One region of the Roseibium sp. RP-7 genome, then DNA from elsewhere that is predicted to be linked to it. Evidence: predicted binding sites of a transcription regulator. Region 1 holds the regulator's gene; each other region holds the start of a gene.
The links. The regulator PhoB, encoded in region 1, activates phosphate uptake and scavenging genes when phosphate is short. The targets are predictions, from matches to a motif close to TGTCATNNANCTGTCAT.

Region 1 (3,713 bases):
ATCTTTCAGCGCATCCAGGTCTCCTGCCGGCACCTGGTCGAAACCGGGAGCCTTCGGGCCAAAGCCTTCAAGATATTTCGCCTGGCCGCCAGCCGCGATGGTCGCGATGGTCCGGCCATGGAAGGCGCCTTCGAAGGTCACGATGTGGAACCGCTCGGGGTTGCCGTTGTCATAATGATAACGGCGCGCGCATTTGATGGCAGCTTCCATCGCTTCCGCGCCGGAATTCACGAACAACACCTTGTCGGCAAAGGTTTCCGCGCACAGGCGCTGCGCCAGCCGTTCGCCATCCGGGATCTGGTGCAGGTTGGAGGTATGCCACAGCTTGGCTGCCTGATCCTGCAACGCCTTGACCAGATGCGGATGGGCATGACCGAGTGCGTTGACCGCGATGCCGGAACCGCAATCGAGGAATCGTCGGCCATCGGTGGTAACCAGCCAGACGCCTTCCCCATGATCGAAAGAAAGGTTCGATCTTGCGTAATTTCCGAATAGTGCAGTCGCGGACATAACCTCGTTTGTCTCCTTTAAACGCCCCTGCTGTCCCCTGCGTCGCCCCGACGCCGGGCCGTCACCTTAAAAAGATGCCGAAGGGCCAAAACGCAACGTGCCGCCCCGATGAGGCGGCACGCAGCGGCTTTCTTATACACTGCCGGTACCATGCACTGTCAATGGAAATGGCGCACAAGACATTTCATGTGCCGCGGAGGGCGGATTTCATAAAATTCTCAATGACCTCGCCATAATTGGGGAAAAGTCGTTTCATCCCCAACTGGTTTGGGTCGAGTGGTTGCCTGACAAATTAACGTTATTGTAACCTCTCAGCAATCAGACACGAGATCTCGTGAGGCAAATCACCAAGAGGCACTAGATCTGCCAGCATTAAGCGTGCTTGCGCATGCTTAACACGGGGTTAATGGCCGCAGGACGGTCAAACTAAAGGGTGCGGCAATGAGTTGGACAAACGAACGAGTTGAGCTTCTCAAAAAGCTTTGGGGCGACGGCTTGAGCGCAAGCCAGATCGCAGGCGAACTGGGTGGTGTTACCCGTAACGCCGTGATCGGCAAGGTGCACCGCCTTGGCCTGTCCGGCCGCGCCAAGTCCACCTCTTCAAGCGCCAAGCCGCGCCGGCCGCGCACCGCAGCTCCTGCAACGGGTGCAGCGCCGAAGAAACCGACGACTTCACATCCGCAGTCGATCGGCGCGACGGCCCTGAAAGCAGACATCTCGCCTGCACCAGTGGTGGCCGCCAAGCCGCGCGTAGAGCCGATTGCAGAGCTCGTTCCGATCTCGCAGCGGGCTACCATCCTGACGCTGACCGAGCGGACCTGCAAATGGCCGATTGGCGACCCGGCGACCGACGACTTCTACTTCTGCGGCCGCCAGTCCGATGCCGGCGTCCCCTACTGCGCTCATCACTGCAAGATCGCGTATCAGCCGGTCGCCGACCGCCGCCGCGATCGCAAGACGATGGCTCAGGCAGGCTGATAGCCTCGCACCTAACCAATTCATGAGAAAGCCCGCCGATTTGGCGGGCTTTTTTTTGTTTGGGCCTTCCATTGACCAGATGCCCGACCCCGAACAGTGACCTCCCACGGCTTGTTCTCGGCACCGCTCCATGCCGTTTCCGTTCCATCAAAACATACCTTGTTTGACCGCTCCGCCACGACAGGGACCGAAGGATCAGCCCCGACACCGACACAACTGATGGGGTGGTCGCAGAAGAGAACCTTGCTCCGCGAAAGGCACATAACCGTTGAGAAACAAAAAGCCCGCTTGAAAGCGGGCTCCTTAATTCCATTCTGCAAGTTGCCCTCAGGCAGTGGCAGAGGTGAACTGGTCATTGAAGGCGTATCCGGCACCACGGACGGTACGGATAGGATCCTTTGCCTTGCCCTTGTTCAGAGCCTTGCGCAAGCGACCGACGTGAACATCGACAGTGCGTTCGTCCACGTAGACATCGTGACCCCAGACCCCATCCAGCAGTTGTTCGCGGGAGAAGACACGGCCAGGCGATGTCATCAGGAATTCCAGCAGGCGGAATTCCGTCGGCCCCAGGTGTATTTCCTTGGTGTTGCGGCGAACGCGGTGCGTTTCGCGATCCAGTTCGATATCGCCGGACCGCAACATGCTGGACACCACTTCCGGGCTTGCCCGGCGCAGGATGGCGCGCACGCGGGCCATCAATTCCGGTACCGAGAAGGGCTTGACCACGTAGTCGTCGGCACCGGTCGACAGGCCGCGGATGCGCTCTGCTTCCTCACCGCGTGCCGTCAGCATGATGACCGGCAGGCGTTCGGTATCCTCGCGCGCCCGCAGGCGGCGGCACAGTTCAATTCCGGACAGGCCCGGCAGCATCCAGTCGAGCAGCAACAGATCCGGCAGGCTTTCCCGCAGGCGGATTTCCGCCTCGTCACCCCGGACACAGGACTCGACCGAGTACCCTTCCGCTTCCAAATTGTATCTCAATAGAAGGCTGAGCGGTTCTTCGTCTTCAACGATGAGCACCTTCGGCATACATCTCGCTCCAATTACCGCAACCGGCGCCGAAGCGCCGGCCGTTAAGATCTTCTGCAAATCCGACGATTATCGGCGGGTCAGACCGCGCCTGTTTCGTCGACCTTTGCCCGGTCTTCCGGCAAACGCTCGCCCGTGACCATGTAGTAGACGTTCTCGGCGATGTTCGTCGCGTGATCGCCGATGCGCTCGATGTTCTTTGCGCAGAACAAGAGATGGACGCACTGGGTAATGACCCGCGGGTCTTCCATCATGTAGGTCAGGAGTTCGCGAAAGATCGACGTGTAGATCGCGTCGACTTCGGCGTCGGCTTCCTGAACCCGGCGGGCGGCTTCCGCATCCTTGCGGGCGTAGGCATCCAGCACCTGCTTGAGCTGCGAAAGAGCGAGTTCCGTCATGTGCTCCACACCGATCGCGAGCTTCTTGGACTGCAAGTCGCTGTCGATGGCGATGACGCGCTTGGCAACGTTCTTGGCAAGATCGCCAACACGCTCCAGGTCATTGGCAATGCGCGTTGCGGCGGTGATTTCACGCAGGTCCTGCCCCATCGGCTGGCGGCGGACGATCAGCTCGATCAGCTTCACTTCAAGTTCGTTGTAAAGGCTGTCCAGACGGACATCGCCCTTGATCGTCGCCTTGGCAAGCTCCAGATCCTGCGACACCAGAGCGGACACCGCATCGGCGAAAGCCTTTTCGGCAATACCACCCATTTCGGCAACCTTGCCGGCCATGGCCGTCAGTTCGTCATCGTAAGCCGAGACTGTATGTTCAGACATCCTGTGTCCCCTTCAGAAACCTAAAAAATGCTTAGCCGAAGCGGCCCGTAATATAGTCCTGCGTACGCTTGTCCTTCGGATTGGTAAAGATGTCCTCCGTCAGACCTTCCTCCACCAAAACACCCAGGTGAAAGAACGCGGTACGCTGAGACACACGGGCAGCCTGCTGCATCGAGTGGGTCACGATCACGATGGTGAAGTTTTCCCGCAGTTCGTCGATCAGCTCTTCCACCTTCGCGGTAGCGATGGGGTCGAGCGCCGAGCACGGTTCGTCCATCAGGATCACTTCCGGGCTGACGGCAATCGCACGGGCAATGCACAGACGCTGTTGCTGACCGCCCGACATGCCGGTGCCCGGCTCGTCCAGACGGTTCTTGACTTCTTCCCAAAGCCCGGCCTTCTGCAGGCTGGAGGCAACGA
Region 2 (3,713 bases), 1.2 Mb from region 1:
GCACACCTGGAACCGGCAGATGCGGCACTGGCCAGGTGTTGAACAGGATGGTCGGAATGCCCCACGGCGAGGCCGACACCATGAACCAGCCGGTCAGTGGCAAAGCAAACAAAAGCGCGTACAGGCCGACATGTCCCAGATGCGCCCCGGCCTTTTCCAGCGGGTGCATGTTGTCAGGCAGTTTCGGCGAAGGATTGAGAAGGCGCCAGACAAGACGGAGCACGGCAAGCGTCAGCACCACAAAGCCGATCGACTTGTGCAACTGATAGAGCTCAAAGGTTGCCTGTTCGGTCGGGGGAAGCTGGTGCATGTAGAGGCCGAGGCCAAGCATGCCAATGATCAAGACTGCCATCGTCCAATGGAACGCAATGGCGATTCTTCCATACCCGGTTGAAGTGTTGCGCAGCATGGCGGCTCCTGGAAAACGGAGGCCGGTCTGTCCGGCCTCCGAGGGTGTTCACTTAGTTGGTCGCGTCGGACTTGAGCGCTTCGGAATGGAAGGTCACGGTAATGTCGTCACCTACATAGGGAACATACATGTCCATTCCATAGTCGGAACGCTTCAGAACTGTGGAAACGGCAAAACCGGCAGCTTCCTTCTTCGCCATCGGGTGCTCACCAAGTGCTGTGACATCAACGGTCAGGGTCACCGGCTTGGTGATGTCCTTGATGGTCAGGTCACCGGTCACTTCCAGCTGGTTGTCGCCGGTCTTTTCGACCTTGGTGCTCTTGAAGGTCGCCTTCGGGAATTTTTCAGCGTCAAAGAAGTCCGCGCTCAGGAAGTGCGCGTTGCGCTCTGCCCAGAACGTGTCGAGGCTGCCGACGTCGATCGTGAATTCGATGGAGGAATTGGCAGGCGTGTCCTTGTCGATCAGCAGCGTGCCTTCCCATTCGCCGAAACGGCCTTCGGTCGTGGAGTAGCCAAGGTGGTTATAGGAGAAAGCCAGGTTGGCGTGGGACTTGTCGAAGTCGTAGGCCACCGGTTCGGCAAGGGCGGTGCCTGCGACGAGGGAAAGGGCAAGCGCAGAAGCTGCGAGACGGATCATGATCAAACCTCATAGATGTTACCAGAAGCGTTCGCTCATGAACGCTGCAGACTGGAACATAGGAAGAAAATTGTGCGGTGCAATTTGACTGACTGTTCGTAAATGCTGAACAATAATTCAGTTGATTTCTTCACCGTTAACTGTGTGGCTTTGGAAAGATTTTCAAGCGTCAGGGGGATAGAAAGTCGACCCTGCGGTATTGGGTGAGAATCGCGATAGAGTTCCGAGCGTGAAGTTAATTGTTCAGTCATTCAATTAAGGGTTGTCGCATCCGGTAAGCACATGAAATTGCGAGGGAAGTTGTAGTGTCATCATTTCATCAAGAATTTCAGGCACCTGTTTCATCGACTTCCCTCTAGAGTGGCCGTTTGCCAGCCCTATCCAAGCTCCGGATATCACTCTGGAGACACAGGAGACCTAACCGTGAAACAAGCCGTCGTTGTGTGCCACCGCGGAGCCAGCCTTCAGGCTCCGGAAAACACGATTGCCTCGCTCGAGGGAGCAATTGCGCTTGGCGCCGAGGTTGTCGAGTTGGATGTTCGGCCGTCCAGGGATGGCATCCTCTACGTGATGCACGATGCAACTGTTGACCGGACGACGAATGGAAGTGGCCGAATTTCGGATATGACTTCCGACGAAATTGACCTTCTTGATGCAGGAAACTGGTTCAAGGAGACCTTCAAGAACGAGCGAGTTCCAAGGCTCGACGCGTTTCTGGATACCTGCAAGGGCCGTATTGGCACCTATGTTGAGATCAAGGAAGGCGATCCCGCGGAAATTCGCGACATGCTGGCAGTCCGCGGCATGCTGAGCGACGCCTGGACGTTTTCGTTCGATCAGGCAATCCGCGCTGAAGCCCGTGCAAAGGTACCGGATCTGCGACGCATGGTTCTTTACGCTCACGTTGGTTCGGTCGAGCGCGCCGTTGCCCAGGGTGCACATATCCTGGAATTCCATGAAGATGACCTGGAAGAGAACCTCATAAACGAGGCAAAGCAGGCCGGATTGATTACGCAGATGTTCTACGCCGGGTCTGAACGAGCCGTTTTCGAGAAAGCCGTGCGCTGCGGCGTCGAACAAATGAACATCGACCAGGTCGAAATTTTCAAGTCCGTGGAAAAAGAGCTCTTGGCAACAGTCTGACGCTCCGGCGTTATGCAACTTGCACTGCGACGGAAATCATTGACTGGCGTGGCCGGGAACTTACGGGTTCCTGGCCGATTTGTTTTGGATTGATTGAAAAAATATTTTGAGCCTCATACGCCATTTCGATCAGGGATCGCAGGTATCTATGATTGTGATTTTTCTCTAGTAATCCAAAAATACAATCTTAAATAGTTTTAATATTAAAATTTTATCTAATATGGGAAAAAGTTGGAAACGTTAGATGATAGAACAATTTTTACTAAAAGAATGAAATAAAAAGGTTTCCCATTATAATTCAAGTCTTGTTAACGGGGGCGGAATAGCTTGCCGAGCTTCTGAAGCCGGGCCAAGAGAGGGCTCCCATGTCCAACAAAATAAACGTCAATCGCTCAGGTCAGGCCAGTTGCATGGCAGCAAAAGCTGATGACGTTGGACAGTTCTGGGAACGCCGGATGCGGTTGGCAGCGTCGCTTCTGCTGGCTGCCCTTATGGCCTTCTGGTTTTCTCAACAGGCATTGTCGCAAGACGAGGAGACGGGTGGCACGCCGTGGCACTGGTCGGTCGAACGCGTCAGCGGCCGGGTCATGGTGCAAACGCGTACCGGCGAGACCTTTGCTGTCAAGCGTGGCATGACGGTGCGCAAGGGATGGAAGATCAAGACCGGCGGTGGGCGTGTAGTCATCAATCGGGGTGAAGAAACATTCGTTGTTTCTCCAAATTCTGTTGTGACGCTTGAGCCGAAGGGCGTCCTGATCAAGCGAATGGTCGTCTACCAGGACCGTGGTCAGGTAGATGTGGACGTAAAGCGCCGGTGGTATCGGCATTTCAAGGTGGAAACCCCTTTCCTTGCCGCTGTTGTCAAAGGAACTCAGTTCAGGGTTAAGGTTGGCAACAGGACTGCGTCGGTCAATGTGGGGCGGGGCGTTGTCGGTGTTCATGATTTTGCATCCGGAGATCGTGCCGACGTGGGCGCCGGTCAGGCGGCCGCAACCAACCCTTCGCGCCGCGTCGGTCTATCCGTCAGCGGGAAGAACAAGCCTGAAGTGCGTTCTGGCCCCAAACGGGCCCCTTCATTCGAAACGCGCGTAGTGAAAAACGTGCCAGCTACCAAAGCTGAAGCAAGAGCTGCCAATGGCGGCAACCGGGGCAATGCTGGAAATTCCCGCTCGGGGAACAACGGCAATGGCAACTCCGGTGGCAATGGCAACGGGAATTCCGGTGGCAATGGCAACGGGAATTCCGGTGGCAACGGCAATGGCAATTCCGGTGGCAATGGCAACGGGAATTCCGGTGGCAATGGCAACGGAAATTCCGGTGGCAACGGCAATGGCAATTCCGGTGGCAACGGCAACGGCAATTCCGGTGGCAATGGCAACGGAAATTCCGGCGGCAACGGCAATGGCAATTCCGGCGGCAATGGCAACGGCAATTCCGGTGGCAACGGAAATGGCAAGGGTCGGTAACGCCACTCCGTCTGCGAAAAGGCATCGCCCGGGATATTAAATCTCGCTGCTGCTGAAG
Region 3 (3,713 bases), on a different contig from region 1:
GCGTTCTGGCGCGGGCGATATCTGGACGTTGTACGGTCATGATCAGATGCCTTTTCCGGTCAGGCCGATGATGCGGTGACGCACCTTTTCGCTCAGCATGTCGATGACGATCACGGTGAGGAAGACGATCAGGAACAGCGCCGAAAGATCGGTGTATTCCTGCAGGGACATTGCCACGCGGATCTCTTGGCCCAGGCCACCTGCGCCGACGAAGCCGATGATGGAGGAGGACCGTACGTTGATCTCGAACCGCAGCAGCGTGTAGCTGATGATGTTCGGGACAACCTGGGGCACGATGCCGTAGCGGATCTGGTCGAACCAGGTGCCGCCCGACGCCTTGATGCCTTCGAGCGGGCGCATGTCGGCATTTTCGTTGGCTTCGGAATAGAGCTTGCCGAGAGCGCCGGTGGCATGAAGACCGATGGCGAGAACACCGGCCAGCGGGCCGACGCCAAAACAGAAAACGAAAATGAGGGCCCAGACGAGATCCGGAACCGTCCGGATGATTTCCAGGAACCGGCGGGTGACATTCAGGACCAGTCTGTTGGGGGAGAGGTTCCGTGACGCCGGGAAACTGAGGAGAAACGCACCGATGATGCCAAGCAATGTTGCCATATAGGCAATCAGGATCGTTTCCAGGAGCAGCCAGAGCCAGACCTTCCAGCGCCAGAACCAACCGGCAAGATCCGCCCCGAGTGTCTCGCGGTGAAGCTCTGGCAAGGTCTTGTAGAGATACTCTCCAAGCCGCGGCAATCCTGCCCAGATCTTCCACATGGACACACGGTCGCCATCGGGCAGGGTGACGTCGGTCATGTCGAAGAAACCGCCTAACCACGCCGTTGCGAAGAAGCAGAGTGCGAAGACCGCAGTCGAGACGAGGTTTACCCGTAGGGCTGACCGGCGAGTGGCAGCATAATCGATTTCGAACCGGTCAATGGCAGGGGAGAGCGCTGTCATGCCTCTAGTTCCAATAATTTTGGGCAGGAGGCGCTGACGCCGCAGCTTTCTGCGCCACAAGTTTTTCCAGGCGTCATCCCGGGAGACGCGAAGTGCCGCCCGGGATGACGATGGTCGGGTCGTCGGGAGAAACCCGGATCAGCCGGTTTCCTCCCTCGCTCTGAAAAGTCAGCCGCCGCGGCGCTGTTTCTTCAGCCAGTCGCGCATTTCGACGATCCACTGGTAACGGTCGTGATCAACCTCGATCCACGCTTCCTGGGTGCTGTCTTCGCCGCCGGTCATTTCGATGAATGCCAGCGTATCCTTTTCCGGGATTTCCATGACCGCGGTGCGCATGGCATCGATCAGGCCCTTAGGCAGGTTGCTGCGGGCAGCCAGCGGACCGGAAGTGATTTCCGGTGACTTCCAGATGGTGCAGATCGCGTCTTTCTCGATCATGCCCTTGGTGACCATGCGCTGTGGAATGCCGTCTTCCTCGTTGGTGATGTAGGTAGCGGCAGCGTCATACTGCTTGTTGTAGACACCAAGCACACCGGTTTCATGGGCCCCGGAGAAGGGAATGGCACCGAAATAGGTTTTCGGCTCGTAGCCCTGTTTGCTGAGGTTGAAGTAAGGCACGGCATAACCGGACGTGCTGTCCGGGTCGGCAAATGCCAGTGTCTTGCCCTTCAGGTCGTCAAGGGTCTTGTAGCCGCTGTCGCAACGCACGGCGACGACCGAGAAATAACCGGTGGAACCGTCCTTCTGCAGGCGGGAGACAAGTGGAACGACACCGCCGTTGATTTCGGTGTAGGCAGCGGCATAGGAAGACGAACCGAAGAAGGCGAATTCGATCTGGTCGGCCGCCATGGCCTGGATCACGCCGTCATAGGATCCGGCGGTGAAGATTTCGACATCGACGCCGAGTTCGTTCTCCAGGTACTTTTCGAAAGGCGTGTAACGGGCAATCCGGTCCTTTTCGTTTTCACCGGAAAGAATGCCGAACTTGACTGTCTTGTACTGGTCCTTCCAGCTGTCCGCCAGGGCCGGGGAGGCTGCAAGAACGGCAGCGGAAACGGCTGCTGCAAAAATGGCCTTCATCTCAAGTCTCCTTTGGTGCCGGCAGATCCGGCGATTTGCGCGGCAAAGGCCGCTTCAAGAGCGAGAGCGGATGATCCGCTTCGCGAAGGTCAGGCCCCGACAGCCTTCATCGGCGGCCGGGAAGTGGTTGTCGAAAGGGAGGTGGAGGTGACTGCTTCGTTGATGTCATCGGAAAGATCGTCGGTTCCATAGATTTGCCGAACCCTTTCACTGGTCAGGGCGTCCGGCGTGCCGTCGAACTGAACCCGCCCGTCCTTCATTGCGATGATCCGATCGCAGTAGGCACGGGCGGTGTCGAGCGTGTGCAGGTTGACCAGCACCGTAAGACCGTCCGTCCGGTTGATTTCGCGCAAGGCGTCCATCACACGGCTGGCGTTGGCCGGATCAAGTGAAGCAATCGGTTCGTCGGCCAGCATGATGCGCGGGTTCTGCACCAGCGCCTTGGCGATGGCGACGCGCTGCTGCTGCCCGCCGGAAAGGGTTCCCGCGCGTTGCAGCGCCTGGGGTACAAGGTCCAGCCGGTCCAGGGCTTCGATGGCGCGGGCGCGGTCTTCGTCAGTAAAGGATCGCGTCATGGAGCGCAGGAACCCAGTGTGGGCGATGCGGCCAACCATGACATTGGTCAGCACATCCATGCGCTCGACGAGATTGAACTGCTGAAAGATCATGGCGCAGGACGCGCGCCAAAGCCGCAGATCGCGACCCTTCAGGGCCGTGATGTTCTTTCCCTCGTTGAGGATCGTCCCCCGGCTGGGGTCGGCCAGCCGGTTGATCATGCGCAGGAACGTGGACTTGCCGGCACCGGACCGACCGATCACGCCGACCATCTGTCCCTTGGGAATGGCAAGGGAGACACTGTCCACCGCGGTCAGGTCTCCAAAGACTTTAGATAATTGCTCAATGACCAGCATCGGGCCCTCCGAAAAACGGAGAGCGAACTAGCAGACATGTGCCGAGAACAGATGTCTATACGATTATACTTTTATGAAGTTTTACGACAGGGGCATCGAGAAAATTTGCCGGAAAACAAATAAGATCAAGTTTTGTCTGGAAGTTCGAAGTTAAAGAAATTTTCTGCTTCGTAGATCCATCTTTCTCTGATGTAAATTTCGTAAAATTTACATAATACAGTCACGTTCCGCGGCGCGCTTGTCGTTACGCTCCTGTTGCCTTGCCGGCTTTGTTTCGGCTGTCTGAGGAGTTCTTGTCATGCGCTTTTTGAAATCCGCCGCACTCGCGGCTGCCGTTCTTGCCGTTTCCCTGTCTTCTTCCCTGGCCGACACGTTCAAACTGGCCGTTACCGATGTTGAGGGCCTGGAGCGGCTGCAGGTTGAATGGGGGCCGTTCAAGAACGCCCTTGAAAATGCAACAGACCACACCTTCGAGTTTTTCCCGGTTACCAGCCGGACCGCGGCGGCTGAAGCCTTGCGCGCCAAACGCGTCGACTTTGTCGTAACCGGTCCTGCCGAGTACATCGTGATCAACAAACTGACCGAAGCCCGTCCCCTCATAGGTCTTGGCCGTCCGGATTACTTCTGTGCCGTCGTCGTACGAGCCGACAGTGGTTTCACGCGGCCGGCCGATCTCAAGGGCAAGAAGGTGGCCTTCGGTGATATCGGTTCCACCTCGAACATGCTGTGCCCGATGCAGCTGATGGCCGATTATGGCGTCGATCC

Region 2: ACVDG9_RS10810 (glycerophosphodiester phosphodiesterase family protein) is a predicted target of PhoB. The motif match lies at 1,353-1,369, and genes of this name have one in related genera.
Region 3: phnC (phosphonate ABC transporter ATP-binding protein) is a predicted target of PhoB. The motif match lies at 3,011-3,027, and genes of this name have one in related genera.

Annotation. Positions count from the first base shown of each region.
Region 1 is NZ_JBRKQA010000001.1:1,172,769-1,176,481, reverse strand. Features, by position in the region: gene ACVDG9_RS05365 (aspartate aminotransferase family protein) at 1-510, opposite strand, end outside; gene ACVDG9_RS05360 (GcrA family cell cycle regulator) at 952-1,488, shown strand; gene phoB (phosphate regulon transcriptional regulator PhoB) at 1,816-2,517, opposite strand; gene phoU (phosphate signaling complex protein PhoU) at 2,598-3,293, opposite strand; gene pstB (phosphate ABC transporter ATP-binding protein PstB) at 3,325-3,713, opposite strand, start outside.
Region 2 is NZ_JBRKQA010000001.1:2,380,302-2,384,014, forward strand. Features, by position in the region: gene ACVDG9_RS10800 (cytochrome b) at 1-409, opposite strand, end outside; gene ACVDG9_RS10805 (YceI family protein) at 462-1,046, opposite strand; gene ACVDG9_RS10810 (glycerophosphodiester phosphodiesterase family protein) at 1,470-2,189, shown strand; gene ACVDG9_RS10815 (FecR domain-containing protein) at 2,954-3,655, shown strand.
Region 3 is NZ_JBRKQA010000002.1:52,262-55,974, reverse strand. Features, by position in the region: gene phnE (phosphonate ABC transporter, permease protein PhnE) at 1-40, opposite strand, end outside; gene phnE (phosphonate ABC transporter, permease protein PhnE) at 43-957, opposite strand; gene phnD (phosphonate ABC transporter substrate-binding protein) at 1,126-2,037, opposite strand; gene phnC (phosphonate ABC transporter ATP-binding protein) at 2,127-2,948, opposite strand; gene ACVDG9_RS14845 (phosphate/phosphite/phosphonate ABC transporter substrate-binding protein) at 3,247-3,713, shown strand, end outside.